DNA from 3 places in the Buttiauxella agrestis genome. Region 2 is predicted to be linked to each of the others. Evidence: riboswitches for the same ligand, from Rfam matches in the RefSeq annotation. Region 2 holds a riboswitch; each other region holds the start of a gene.
What was found. Region 2 has a riboswitch for thiamine pyrophosphate ahead of thiB (thiamine ABC transporter substrate binding subunit). Riboswitches for the same ligand answer to the same signal wherever they lie in the genome.

Region 1 (4,976 bases), 3.9 Mb from region 2:
CCAAAATGGCTCGCCACACCCAAACGCCGGGGATGCGAAATACCGTGGCCGTCAACAAACAGCAGGTCAGGTTTTTGCGACAGCAATTCCCACGCGGCAAGCAGTGCGGGATATTCACGAAATGAAAGGAAGCCGGGGATATAAGGCATTGAGGTGGCGACTCGCGCCACCTGATATTCAACCAGCTCGAGGGAAGGATATTTTAAAAGCACGATGGCGGCGCGCGTGACGTCGCCGCCCTGCTCAAACCCGACGTCAGCCCCGGCGATTAACCGGGGAGGATCTTGCTCCAGGCGATCTTCGCGGATCACCTTGGCTGCCAGTTCGATCTGTTGTTTACGAAGGATTGCAAGATCCATCCACTCTCCTGACTCTTACAGGTGATACGGTTTCGACAAACGGTGCACCGCTTCAACAAATGCACCCGCGTGCTCTGGCGGCACATCCTGATGAATACCGTGACCGAGGTTAAAGACGTGGCCTTCACCTTTACCGAACCCAGCCAGAATCGTTGCGACTTCTTCTTCAATACGCGCAGGCTGTGCGTACAGCATTGACGGGTCCATATTGCCTTGCAACGCAACTTTATGGCCAACACGGCGGCGAGCATCAGCGATGTCGGTCGTCCAGTCTAAGCCCAGCGCATCACAACCCGTTTCGGCCATCGCTTCCAGCCACTGACCGCCGCCTTTGGTGAACATCGTCACCGGCACGCGACGACCTTCGTTTTCACGCAGCAAGCCATCAATGATTTTGTGCATGTAATAGAGCGAGAACTGCTGATAATCACGCCCGGTCAGCACGCCACCCCAGGTATCGAAAATCATCACCGATTGCGCACCGGCTTTGATTTGCGCATTCAGGTACAGCGTGACGCTTTGCGCCAGCTTATCGAGCAGAAGATGCAGCGCTTGCGGATCGGCATACATCATTTTTTTGATAACGGTAAACGCTTTGCTGCTGCCGCCTTCAACCATATAAGTCGCCAGCGTCCATGGGCTGCCGGTGAAACCAATCAGCGGCACTTCGCCTTTTAGCTCACGGCGAATAGTACGCACCGCGTTCATCACATAACCCAGTTCATCTTCTGGATCAGGAATGGGCAGTTTTTCGACATCGGCACGGCTGGTCACAGGCGAACGAAAACGTGGGCCTTCACCGGCTTCAAAATAGAGACCTAGCCCCATCGCGTCGGGAACGGTGAGAATATCGGAGAAGAGGATCGCCGCATCCAGCGGGTAGCGACGCAGCGGCTGCAATGTCACTTCACAAGCCAGCTCCGCATTTTTGCACAGCGACATAAAATCGCCTGCGACAGCGCGCGTGGCTTTGTATTCTGGCAAGTAACGACCTGCCTGCCTCATCATCCATACTGGCGTGGTATCTACAGGTTGGCGTTGCAGCGCCCGCAGGTAACGGTCGTTCTTCAGTTCAGTCATTTTGAATTTCCTTTGGCTGTATCGCTCAAGTTTATCACTCATAGTCCGCGCGACACAGGGCGACGGTATCTTCAATCAAACGACGCGCCACCGTACCTGGCGGCGGCAACAGCGGGAGCTGATCATATCGATACCAGCCCGCGTCAATTAACTCTTTCGGGTCAATTTTAATCTCGCCACTGTGATAATCCGCCATAAACGCAGTCATCAACGATTGCGGGAACGGCCAGGGTTGCGAGGTGACGTAACGTAAGTTTTTCACGCGGATGCTGCTTTCTTCCATCACTTCACGGGCCACAGCTTGCTCGAGGGTTTCCCCGACTTCGACGAACCCAGCCAGCACGGTGTAAATCCCGTTGCGATGGCGTGTGTGTTGGGCGAGCAGAATATGATCGTCGCGGCGAATCGCCACAATGATGCACGGTGAGATTTGCGGGTAGTAGCGTTCCCGACAATGGGAGCACAGCATCGCCCATTCTGTCTTACTAACGTGCATCTCGTGGCCGCAATAACCGCAGAATTTGTGCGAACGGTAAAACTCCGCCAGTTGCACGCCACGGCCCGCCAGTTGGAACAACCCCACATCCTGGTCAATCACCTGGCGCACAGACCCCATATCCGCCTTGCGATTTTCTCGCACCAGCCAGACAGGCTCATTTTCCCATTCGCCGATGGGTATCCCCACCGCGCCATCTAATTGAAATTCCTCTGCCGCTCCGTGAGGTAGCTCACCTTTAGGCAGCCACAGTTTTTGTTCATGACTGACGATAAACCAGCCCTGATCTAACTTTTGAATTACGCGTTCCATAACCTGGTGCACATCCCCGAGTTCGCTGGTATAAACAAATAGTCGTAACACTTTTGGGTACGTTTGCGTCACATCTCTACTCACGGAGTCAATCATGCTTAACCAGTTAGAAAACCTGACTGAGCGCGTTGGTGGTAGTAATGAGTTAATCGACCAATGGCTTCATGCCCGCAAACATCTGTTGGTAGCTTATTACAATATGGTTGGGATCAAGCCTAACAAGGAATCCCATACCGCGCTCAATGAAAAGGCTCTGGATAATTTTTGCCATAACCTCGTGGATTATCTTTCTTCCGGCCATTTTAATATTTATGAACGCATTATCAGTGAAATGGAAGGTAGCAGCCCACTTTTAGCCGCCACTCATCTTTACCCACAGCTTGAAGCCAACACCCAGCAAATCATGGATTTCTACGATTCGCATCTCGAAAGCGCAATCGATCATGATAACTATATTGAGTTCCAGAAAGCACTTTCCGGCATTGGTGAAGCATTAGAATCACGCTTTTCGCTGGAAGATAAACTGATTCAGTTGGCGTACGACCACGATCTAAATGACAGTGCGAACGAGACCGGTAGCCTTGCACGTCCGGCTTGAGTTCTGCTCTGTTAACGCGTAATTTACATATTGACCCGTAGCAATACGGGTTTCTTCTTGTCGGAGTGCCGAGTGTTTAACTTAGTTAAGCACCGGCTGAGACCGTTAATTCGGGATCCGCGGAACCTGATCAGGTTAATACCTGCGAAGGGAACAAGAGTAATTCTGCTTTTGGGTTCACCCGTGCGCGGGCGCCCCACATTCATTACTCCTCCGTTGTTCTGACAAGCCACTTCCTGATAATTACTGGAATGAGCTATGTCTACTACTGAAAAAAAACCAAACCGTCGCGAACAGCGTGCTGCTGCCCAACACTTTATCAATACCCTCGAAGGCACTGCTTTCCCTAACTCTCAGCGCATTTACCTCACCGGCTCGCGTGATGATATTCGCGTGCCGATGCGTGAAATCCAACTTAGCCCGACTGCCACTGGCGGTAGCAAAGAAAACCCGCAGTTCACCCCTAACGATGCCATTCCGGTTTATGACACTTCTGGCGCGTATGGCGACCCGGCTATCAGCATCGATGTCCTGCGCGGCCTTTCGCCACTACGTGAAAACTGGATTGCCGAACGTAATGATTGCGAAATCCTGACCGACCGCAGCTCTGCCTACACCAAAGAGCGCCTGGCCGATGACGGTCTGGATGAATTGCGTTTCGAAACACAGCTCACGCCTAAGCGGGCTAAAGCCGGGAAAACCGTCACGCAACTGCACTATGCACGCCAGGGAAGAGTGACTCCGGAAATGGAGTTCATCGCCATTCGTGAAAATATGGGCCGCGAGCGTATTCGCGATGAAGTGTTACGCCACCAGCATCCAGGCCAGGGTTTTGGCGCTCGTCTGCCAGAAAATATCACGCCGGAATTTGTGCGCGACGAAGTGGCGGCTGGACGGGCAATTATCCCCGCCAATATCAACCACCCCGAATCCGAGCCGATGATTATCGGGCGTAATTTCCTGGTGAAAGTGAACGCCAATATTGGCAACTCGGCGGTCACATCTTCAATCGAAGAAGAAGTGGAGAAGCTGGTGTGGTCAACGCGCTGGGGCGCAGATACCGTGATGGATCTGTCTACGGGCCGCTATATCCACGAAACCCGTGAATGGATTTTGCGTAACAGCCCGGTCCCCATCGGCACCGTGCCAATTTACCAGGCGCTGGAGAAAGTGGATGGCATCGCCGAAGACCTGACCTGGGAAATGTTCCGCGACACGCTGTTGGAACAGGCCGAGCAAGGCGTGGACTATTTCACGATTCACGCCGGAGTACTGCTGCGTTATGTGCCGATGACCGCTAAACGCCTCACCGGGATTGTTTCGCGCGGTGGATCGATTATGGCGAAATGGTGCCTGTCGCATCATCAGGAAAACTTCCTGTATGAGCACTACCGCGAAATCTGCGAAATCTGCGCGGCTTACGACGTTTCACTCTCTTTAGGCGATGGCCTGCGCCCCGGCTCCATTCAGGATGCCAACGATGAAGCACAATTCGCTGAGCTGCATACGCTTGGCGAGTTAACCAAAATCGCCTGGGAGTACGATGTGCAGGTGATGATTGAAGGTCCGGGGCATGTGCCAATGCAGATGATTCGCCGCAACATGACCGAAGAACTGGAGCATTGCCACGAAGCGCCGTTCTACACGCTCGGCCCGCTGACCACCGATATTGCACCGGGTTACGACCATTTCACCTCGGGTATTGGTGCGGCCATGATTGGCTGGTTTGGCTGCGCGATGCTGTGTTACGTCACGCCAAAAGAGCATCTCGGCCTGCCGAACAAAGAAGATGTTAAACAGGGGCTGATTACCTACAAAATTGCGGCCCATGCCGCAGACCTCGCAAAAGGCCACCCTGGTGCGCAGATACGCGATAACGCCATGTCGAAAGCCCGCTTTGAATTCCGCTGGGAAGATCAGTTTAACCTCGCACTCGACCCGTTCACTGCCCGCGCGTATCACGATGAAACGCTGCCGCAGGAGTCCGGCAAAGTCGCGCACTTCTGTTCCATGTGCGGGCCAAAATTCTGCTCAATGAAAATCTCCCAGGAGGTTCGCGATTTCGCTGCTAAACAAGCCATAGAAGTCGGACTGGAAGATATGTCGCAAACCTTCCGGGCAAAAGGTGGCG
Region 2 (4,976 bases):
TACAACGTTGAATGACCTGGCCTCGCTGCTGAATTGCTCCCGCCGCCATATGCGCACGCTACTCAGTGCGATGCAGGAAAAGGGCTGGCTGAGCTGGAAAGCGGAAGTCGGACGCGGCAAACGTTCGCAGCTCGAATTTCTCTACACGGGCCTCGCACTCCAGCAACAGCGGGCAGAGGATCTTCTCGAGCAGGACAGAATTGATCAACTGGTGCAGATCGTTGGGGATAAAGCCGCAGTGCGCCAGATGCTGATCTCCCACCTCGGACGCAGCTTCCGGCAGGGGCGACATATTCTGCGCGTTCTTTACTATCGTCCGCTGCTAAACCTGTTACCAGGCTCGGCTTTACGCCGTTCAGAAACGCATATTGCCCGGCAAATTTTCAGCGGCTTAATCCGCATAAATGAGGAAAATGGGGAACTGGAAGCGGATATAGCTCACCACTGGCAGCAAATATCCCCATTACACTGGCGTTTTTATTTGCGTCCAGGCATTCATTTCCACCATGGCCGCGAGCTGGATATGCTCGATGTCATGACCTCTTTGCAACGGATTAATGCGCTACCGCTCTATTCTCACATCACCCAGATTAGCTCCCCAACCGCCTGGACACTGGATATTACGCTCTCACAGCCGGATAACTGGCTGCCGTGGTTGCTTGGCAGTGTCAATGCGATGATTCTGCCGCGTGAGTGGCAAACGCTGGACAACTTTTCCCGCCAGCCAGTCGGCTCCGGCCCCTATTCCGTCGTGCGTAACAACACCAACCAACTAAAGATCCAGGCCTATGATGATTACTTTGGCTATCGCGCATTAATAGACGAAGTGAATTTCTGGGTGCTGCCGGAAATTGGTGAAGACGTCAGTTGTGCGGTGCAATTATCGGGAATGCCTGACAGCGAGAAAGCGGTTGAAAGTCGCCTGGAAGAAGGCTGTTACTACATTTTATTTGATAGACGCTCGCAATCCGGCAGCCATGAACAAGTGCGTCGCTGGTTGAGCCATGTGCTGGCACCTATTCACCTGCTTTATAGCGCGGGCGAACAAAACCAGCAGTATTGGTTCCCGGCATACGGCTTATTGCCACGCTGGCACCATACCCGACCGCAGCCGGTAGTCGAAAAACCCGCAGGGCTTGAGTCCGTAACACTGACGTTCTATCGCGACCACGTTGAGCACCGGGTTATCAGTAAAGTGATGGAACAATTGCTGGCACGCGTAGGCGTAAAACTGGTGGTGCAAGAAGTCAGTTATGAAGAGTGGCATCAGGGCGATGCCGAAAGCGATATCTGGCTTAACAGCGCCAACTTCACCCTGCCGCTAGAATTTTCACTCTTTTCGCATCTCTATGAGGTGCCGCTCATTCAAAAATGTATTGCGATTGACTGGGAATCCGATACCCGTAAATGGCACAACGGCGAGCTTTCACTGCCGGAGTGGTGCCAGAAGCGCGTTGAGAATAATGACATTTTGCCGTTAATTCACCACTGGCTGCGCATCGAGGGACAACGCAGCATGCGCGGCGTGAGGATGAACACGCTCGGCTGGTTTGACTTTAAATCGGCCTGGTTTGCGCCGCCGGAACCTTAATACTTTCGATTCATTCACAGAATCATTACAATGCTCGCGTTCTCAACGGGGTGCTAAGACGAAAGTCTGGCTGAGATAATACCCGTCGAACCTGATCCGGATAATGCCGGCGAAGGGATTTGAGGCTCTATTCTCAAATATCCTTTGCCACCCCTAATTCCAAGAGGTGCAAAGTGTTCAAAAAATTCCTGCCGTTACTGGCACTCATCGCCGCCCCGGTTTTTGCCAAACCCCTGCTGACTGTTTACACCTACGACTCCTTTGCCGCCGACTGGGGTCCAGGCCCTGCGGTGAAAAAAGCCTTTGAAGCTGACTGCAATTGCGAGCTGAAATTCGTCGCACTGGAAGACGGCGTCTCTTTGCTAAATCGCCTGCGCATGGAAGGGAAAAACACCAAGGCTGATGTGGTGCTGGGCCTGGATAACAATTTGCTGGAAGCGGCTGCGCAGACCAAACTGTTTGCCACCAGCAATGTTGATAGCAGCAAACTGAAAATCCCTGGCGGCTGGAACAACGACACGTTCGTGCCTTTCGACTACGGCTATTTCGCTTTCGTCTACGATAAAAACAAACTGAAAAACCCGCCAAAAAGCCTGAAAGAACTGGTCGAAAGCGACCAAAAATGGAAAGTGATTTACCAGGATCCGCGCACCAGCACGCCGGGTTTAGGCCTGCTGTTATGGATGCAAAAAGTTTACGGCGACAAAACGCCTGAAGCCTGGGCGAAACTGGCGAAGAAAACCGTCACCGTCACCAAAGGCTGGTCTGAAGCATACGGCCTGTTCCTGAAAGGCGAAGGTGATTTGGTGATGAGCTACACCACGTCACCGGCGTATCACATTATCGAAGAGAAAAAAGATAACTACGCAGCGGCAAATTTCAGCGAAGGGCATTATTTGCAGGTCGAAGTCGCTGGCCGTCTGGCTTCCAGCAAGCAGCCTGAACTGGCTGAGAAATTCATGAAATTTATCACCTCGCCAGGTTTCCAGAACACCATCCCAACCGGCAACTGGATGTACCCGGTAACGGACGTGAAATTGCCAGAAGGTTTTAACGGCCTGGTGAAACCGCAGACCACGCTGGAATTTAGCCCGCAAGACGTCTCTTCCCATCGCGCCAGCTGGATTAGTGAATGGCAACGCGCCGTCAGCCGCTGATCCCCGGCTGGCTGATTCCAGGGCTATGCGCCGCTACTCTCGTGGTAGCCGTAGCCCTGGCGGCTTTTCTGGCGCTGTGGTTTAACGCGCCGCAAACCGATATCCGTGCTCTGGTGCAGGATAGCTATTTGTGGCACGTACTGCGTTTCTCGTTCTGGCAAGCATTCCTCTCCGCTGCCCTTTCGGTATTTCCGGCGATTTTCCTCGCCCGCGCACTTTACCGCCGCCGTTTTCCGGGGCGGCTCGCGCTGTTACGCCTGTGCGCCATGACGCTGGTTTTGCCAGTGTTAGTGGCCGTGTTCGGGATTCTGACGGTTTACGGCCGCGAAGGTTGGCTGGCCTCATTGTGCGCCTGGCTGGGCATTGAATGGGTTTTCTCGCCATATGGCCTTAAGGGCATTTTATTAGCTCACGTCTTTTTTAACCTGCCGATGGCGACGCGTTTGCTGCTTCAGGCGCTGGAAAATATCCCCAGCGAACAGCGCCAGGTCGCCGCACAGCTGGGAATGCAGGGCTGGAATTTCTTCCGCTTTGTGGAATGGCCGTGGTTACGCCGCCAGATTCTTCCTGCCGCCGCACTCATTTTCATGCTTTGCTTCGCCAGTTTTGCCACCGTGCTTTCACTGGGCGGCGGGCCGCAGGCGACCACTATCGAACTGGCCATCTTCCAGGCGCTGAGTTACGACTACGATCCAGCCCGTGCGGCGTTGCTCGCATTAGTACAAATGATTTGCTGCCTGGGTCTGGTGCTGATGAGCCAACGCCTTAGCAAAGCGATTCCGGTGGGTATCAGCCAGATGCAAGGCTGGCGCGACCCGCAGGATAACCTGCGCCGCAGACTGTGTGACGGGCTGCTTATCGTACTCGCACTGCTGTTGTTATTACCGCCGCTGATAGCGGTCATCATTGATGGCATCAATAGCGGCCTGGGTTCTGTGCTGTCACAACCGATTCTATGGCAGGCATTATTCACCTCATTACGAATCGCCGTGGGCGCAGGGTTAATCTGTGTGGTGATAACAGTGATGCTGCTGTGGAGTTCGCGTGAATTGCGCCTGCGCAACCGCGCATTTGCCGGGCAGGCGCTGGAACTGAGCGGCATGTTGATTTTAGCCATGCCGGGCATTGTGCTGGCAACCGGCTTTTTCCTGTTGCTCAATAACAGCGTGGGTTTGCCGCAAACCGCTGACGGCATCGTAATTTTTACCAATGCGCTGATGGCCATTCCCTATGCGTTGAAAGTGCTGGAAAACCCGATGCTGGATGTCGCGGAACGCTACGGCAAATTGTGCCAGTCACTCAATATCAGTGGCTTAAATCGCCTACGCTACATCGAGTTACGGGCGCTCAAACGCCCACTGGCACAGGCGCTAGCATTTGCCTGCGTGCTCTCGATTGGTGATTTTGGCGTCGTGGCGCTATTTGGTAATGAAGATTTCCGCACGCTACCGTTCTATCTCTATCAACAAATTGGTTCATATCGTAGCCAGGATGGCGCCGTTACCGCGCTGATCCTGCTGATACTGTGCTTTGCTTTATTCACATTGATTGAAAAACTTCCGGGACGCCATGCTAACGCTAACTGATGTAACCTGGCTCTATCACCATTTACCGATGCGTTTTTCGATGCAAATTAATGCCGGAGAACGCGTGGCGGTGCTGGGGCCAAGCGGCGCGGGGAAAAGTACGCTGCTGAGTTTGATTGCCGGTTTTCTGACACCTGCCAGCGGGCAGATTAGGCTCAACAATGAAGATCATTCGCATAGCGCACCTGCGCAGCGCCCGGTGTCGATGCTGTTCCAGGAGAACAATCTTTTTAGCCATCTGACGGTGCGTCAGAACATAGGGCTTGGGATAAATCCCGGCCTGAAGCTGAATCCTGAACAGCAGCAGCGTCTGGCGACCATTGCCAGTCAAATGGCGATTAGTGATTTGCTCGACCGTTTGCCTTCACAGCTTTCTGGCGGCCAGCGCCAGCGTGTCGCCCTCGCCCGCTGTCTGGTGCGCGAGCAACCTATTTTGCTGCTCGATGAACCTTTCTCAGCACTCGATCCGGCGCTGCGCCAGGAGATGCTGCAATTGCTTGATGACCTGTGCCGCCAGCAGCAACTGACGCTGTTGATGGTGTCACACAGTGTTGAAGATGCGGCACGCATTGCCGAAAGAAGTCTGGTGGTGGTCGATGGCCGTATCGCCTGGGATGGCGACACGGCAACCTTATTGAGCGG
Region 3 (4,976 bases), 850 kb from region 2:
TAGTTAAGAATGCGTGTTGCCAGTACACCAACAAGGACAATAGTCAGAGAAAATATGGCAATCATTGATGATGCAAGCGCCAGATGGCCGATATAGTGCTCTACCGTAAATTCATTTTTTATCGATATATAATTATCAGTGTAATAGCCTAACAAAATGAGCATGAAAACCCATAATGGGTTTATGAGTGCATGGCCCAATCGGATTGAGCCCCAAAGCATTACGGGTAATAGTAATACTATGGAATAATCAGTAAATATTAAAATGTCATTTCTTGTTGTAATCATGCAGTACATAATAGCAATTAAAAGCATTGCCCATACTAGCTGACTTATTGCATGTGGCCCATTAACAATCAAATCTTTTAACTGGCGCAAATAGCTTAAAAACCATGAGGGTTTGTAGCAGGTGCGGAAAAGTAAATAGCAAAATGGGACACCTGTAATACAGGACGTCAACATCCATTGAATATTGATCAGCGTGATAACGCTAAATATGTTTTCATCAGAAGCTGAGATAAAACGAAATTTGAGCAGTAACCACTGGTAGAGCACGGTAAATGTAAAACTATTAAGGCAAATGAGCCAACATATGCGTTGCGCAGAGAGGCGACTGCGCCCAAAACTGACCATGCCTCGTTTGCCCGTTGCACAAAAATAGAGCGTGACACAGATTAAAGCACTGCTCAACTGTGCAGCGATACTCAGGTAATCAAACAATGGATAGTGGTAAAAACTGTAAAGGGCAAACAGGGCTAACGTCGGGAGTGCCCTGCGATGGTATAAAATCAGCAATGCTGTAACGATGGGTAAGGTCAGGTCATAAAACCGTAGCGGTATCCCAACTATTTCAACACGATGACCCAGTTTCGCAGCAAGCGAATATAAAAAGAAAAATGTGACACATATTTTAATGTGCTGTTGAATACTTGCTGATAAAACCATATTTTTTAGCGTAAAACCCTAAATTTGATTAATAAACGCGCGCTGCCCAATATAAGATATTTTAGAATATCATGTTTTTAATAAACCAACGCTCAACAGTTTTGTGGGTATTAATTTCATATGGAATCTTGTGCGAGTCAATTGGAATATAGACCTGCGCGAAGATTACTTGTTGTTTCTTTGCTATGAATGTTGTTTTTATTGGTTAAATGTTTTTAATGCTTGTGAATATGTGATTGTCATTATAATAATATAATTCGATGATGACATTCTCCTGTTATATTCACAAAGCTATAACTGTTGCGCATGAAAGTTACACCCTGCTAAAAATGTTAATTACTTGTTGATGCCCGCTATTAATTTTATGTATAAATTACTCTAAACAATACAGCGTGAAGAAAGGGTAACAGTATGGAAATAATCACACCGAGATTGATCCTCCGGCCACTTCGTTCGGAAGATGCCGAGCAAATTCAAAACGTATTTCCGCGCTGGGAGATTGTGCGTTACCTGGTTTCTACTGTTCCATGGCCTTATCCACCTGGCGCGGCAAAACATTATGTCGATAATGTTGCGCTGCCTGCGGTAAAAGAAGGAAAGGGCTGGTTCTGGTCCATTCGGCGTAAAGAAAATCCGCAGGAATTAATTGGGCTAATTTGTCTGATGGATACTCCAGATAACAACCGTGGTTTCTGGTTAGTCCCGGAATGGCAAGGACAGGGCCTGATGAGTGAGGCCTGCGGTGGAGTGAATGATTTCTGGTTTGAAACACTCGAGAAAGACGTGTTACGCGCGCCAAAGGCCGTCGCCAATGACCGTTCCAAAAACCTTTCCATCCGTCACGGTATGCGGCTTATCTGCACCGAAAAATCGCAATATGTGAGTGGTGAAATGGATTCGGAGCTTTGGGAAATAACCCGCGATGAATGGCGGCAATTCAAAAAGTTAACGTCGCTGGCTTAACCTCTGGCAGCACAGGCGGTTTACAGTCACTGTCGCGCGCATTATTCTTGTGAACGCAAAAGTATGATTTATCAATGACTCGGGGTGCCCTTCTTTGTGAAGGCTGAGAAATACCCGTACCACCTGATCTGGATAATGCCAGCGTAGGGAAGTCAGATGCCTGCCCGGTCATCTCTTCTTCACGCCAGGCAGGAGCTTACAAGATGCAACCTGACCTGCTACCCGGCCACTGCGCCGCCTCGGTTTTACATAACTTACGCAGCACTCCCCCTTTAGTCCATTGCATGACCAATGATGTGGTGCAGAGTTTTACCGCCAACGTGCTGCTCGCCATTGGCGCGGCTCCCGCTATGGTCATTGAGCCCGAAGAGGCCGCGCAATTTGCCCCCATTGCCAGTGCATTGCTGATTAATATCGGGACACTCACCGCCGACAGCAGCCGCGCAATGCTGGCCGCCATTCACGCCGCGAATCAATCATCCACGCCATGGGTACTCGATCCGGTTGCCGTCGGCGCTCTGGCGTTTCGTACCCGATTTGCACGCGAAGTTCTCGCGCTAAAACCTGCCGCAATCCGCGGTAATGCTTCAGAAATCTTAGCATTAGCGGGGGAGCATTCCGCAGGCCGTGGCGTAGATAGCGCTGACGATGCACTTTCTGCATTACCCGCCGCCCTTAAACTGGCACAGCTTACTGGCGCGGTGGTGGCAGTCACCGGCGAGGAAGATTACGTCACCGATGGCGAAAACGCCTGGAGCGTTGCGGGCGGCGGCGTGTTGATGACGCGCGTGGTCGGCACCGGTTGCGCGCTTTCCGCCGTGGTTGCCGCTTGCTGTTCGCTGCCAGGGTCAAGGCTGGATAACGTCGCTGCCGCCTGCCAGTTTATGAAATTCGCCGGTGAACAGGCGATTGCCGTGAGTCGCGGTCCTGGCAGTTTTGTCCCGGCGTTTCTTGACGCACTTTACGGGCTCAATGCGGAGGCTCTGGCATGAAAGGGCAAAAACGTATTAACGCATTGACTATTGCTGGCACTGACCCGAGCGGGGGCGCGGGCATTCAGGCTGACCTGAAAACATTCTCGGCACTGGGTGCGTATGGCACCAGCGTGATCACCGCGCTGGTGGCGCAAAACACGCGCGGCGTGCAGTCTGTTTATCGCATTGAACCGGCGTTTGTCGCCGCCCAGCTTGATTCAGTGCTCAGTGATGTGCGTATCGATACCATTAAAATTGGCATGCTGGCTGAAACTGATATCGTCGAAGCGGTGGCTGAACGGTTGGCTTTTTACCATGCGCAAAACGTGATACTCGATACGGTCATGCTGGCGAAAAGTGGTGATCCCTTGCTTGCGCCCTCTGCGGTCGATAGCCTGTGTCGTCGGCTGTTGCCGCAAGTGGCGCTGATCACACCGAATCTGCCTGAAGCCGCCGCGCTGCTGGATGCGCCTCATGCCCAAAATGAGCGAGAAATGAAGGAGCAGGGTGATGCGCTGCTGGGGATGGGTTGCAAAGCGGTGTTGATGAAAGGCGGCCATCTTGATAACGCCGAAAGCCCGGACTGGTTATTTACCCGTGACGGTGGGCAGCGTTTTACCGCTCCGCGCGTCCAGACTCGCCACACTCACGGTACGGGATGTACGCTTTCTGCGGCCCTTGCCGCACTTTATCCGCGCTATCTGGACTGGCCGAAGACGATTTCGGCGGCTAAAGCGTGGCTATCTCAGGCGTTAGAGCAGGCAGATTCGCTGGAAGTGGGCAACGGAACTGGACCGGTGCATCATTTTCACCAATGGTGGTAATCGAGGTAATACCTGTATAAGACCATTGAGTTATACTGGTTTCACCTTATCTTCCGGACATTTGCGCGACATGGAACAGGTTCACCTTCAGCTCATTGAACAACTCGTCCAGCGGTTTTCGCAGGCCGACAACACGCCGCTGTATTTGAAATTCGCCGAAACGGTGAAATCGGCCGTACGCAGCGGTGTTTTGCCGCAAGGGAATATTCTGCCGGGGGAGCGAGATCTCAGTCAGTTGACCGGCGTTTCGCGCATAACGGTGCGCAAAGCGATGCAGACGCTGGAAGATGAAGGGGTGGTGACGCGTTCCCGAGGCTACGGCACGCAGATTAACAACACGTTTGAGTATTCGCTGAAAGAGGCGCGTGGCTTTTCGCAGCAAGTTGTGTTGCGCGGTAAAAAGCCTGACACGCTGTGGGTCAACAAACGCGTGGTGAAATGCCCGGCAGATGTGGCCGAACAACTGGCGATTCTCGCCGATAGCGATGTTTTCCTGCTGAAACGTATTCGTTATGTCGATGAAGATGCGGTTTCGGTGGAAGAGTCTTACGTGCCAACGGAATTAATTGCGAACGCTGATGACATCGGCGTTTCGCTGTATGACTATTTTCGCAGCCAGAATATTATCCCGCAGCGAACGCGCAGTCGCGTCAGCGCCAGAATGCCCGACAGCGAGTTCCAGTCGCATATTAAGCTGGAAACAGCGGTGCCGGTTCTGGTGATCAAACAGGTGGCGTTTGACCCGCAAAACCGGCCTATCGAATACAGCATTAGTTATTGTCGCAGCGACTTATATGTGTTTGTCTGTGAAGAATAATACCCGTCATACTTCAAACGGCATCTTTGTTGGCTGCGTTCGCTTGCCCGAATCGCTTAGTTGACTAAGCTCATCGGGACTCGCTCTCTTGCCGCCGCGATGCCGCTCGAATTATTTTGGGTATTGGCAGAGTTGCTCAATAAAGGGGGCGCAATCGCCACCGCGGTGGCTAACGACATAAGAAGCCACGGCATTACCCAGACTTACCGCATCGCCGAGGTTCCAGCCCGCCGCCAGCCCAGCCATAGTACCACCCGCATGGCTGTCGCCTGCGCCAATCGTATCTACAACCACAGCCGGGAACGGCGCTGCCAGACCAATACTTTCCGCTGAAGCAAACCTGGCACCTTCTTTATCGAGCCGCACAATTAACGGCGAATTGTAGCACTCAAGCCATTTCTCGCAAATTCCTGCAATATCATCGCCCGCCACATTCAACCACTGCGCGGCAATT

Region 1: another riboswitch for thiamine pyrophosphate. It lies ahead of thiC (phosphomethylpyrimidine synthase ThiC); the one in region 2 lies ahead of thiB (thiamine ABC transporter substrate binding subunit).
Region 3: another riboswitch for thiamine pyrophosphate. It lies ahead of thiM (hydroxyethylthiazole kinase); the one in region 2 lies ahead of thiB (thiamine ABC transporter substrate binding subunit).

The regions. Positions count from the first base shown of each region.
Region 1 covers NZ_UIGI01000001.1:4,677,382-4,682,357, forward strand. The annotation lists gene nfi (deoxyribonuclease V) at 1-359, opposite strand, end outside; gene hemE (uroporphyrinogen decarboxylase) at 375-1,439, opposite strand; gene nudC (NAD(+) diphosphatase) at 1,474-2,247, opposite strand; gene rsd (sigma D regulator) at 2,342-2,845, shown strand; TPP riboswitch at 2,897-3,015, shown strand; gene thiC (phosphomethylpyrimidine synthase ThiC) at 3,104-4,976, shown strand, end outside.
Region 2 covers NZ_UIGI01000001.1:745,973-750,948, reverse strand. The annotation lists gene sgrR (HTH-type transcriptional regulator SgrR) at 1-1,591, shown strand, start outside; TPP riboswitch at 1,628-1,727, shown strand; gene thiB (thiamine ABC transporter substrate binding subunit) at 1,765-2,748, shown strand; gene thiP (thiamine/thiamine pyrophosphate ABC transporter permease ThiP) at 2,724-4,334, shown strand; gene thiQ (thiamine ABC transporter ATP-binding protein ThiQ) at 4,318-4,976, shown strand, end outside.
Region 3 covers NZ_UIGI01000001.1:1,597,662-1,602,637, forward strand. The annotation lists gene DY231_RS07575 (sensor domain-containing phosphodiesterase) at 1-944, opposite strand, end outside; gene DY231_RS07580 (GNAT family N-acetyltransferase) at 1,356-1,907, shown strand; TPP riboswitch at 1,978-2,074, shown strand; gene thiM (hydroxyethylthiazole kinase) at 2,111-2,899, shown strand; gene thiD (bifunctional hydroxymethylpyrimidine kinase/phosphomethylpyrimidine kinase) at 2,896-3,705, shown strand; gene DY231_RS07595 (GntR family transcriptional regulator) at 3,776-4,522, shown strand; gene DY231_RS07600 (PfkB family carbohydrate kinase) at 4,634-4,976, opposite strand, start outside.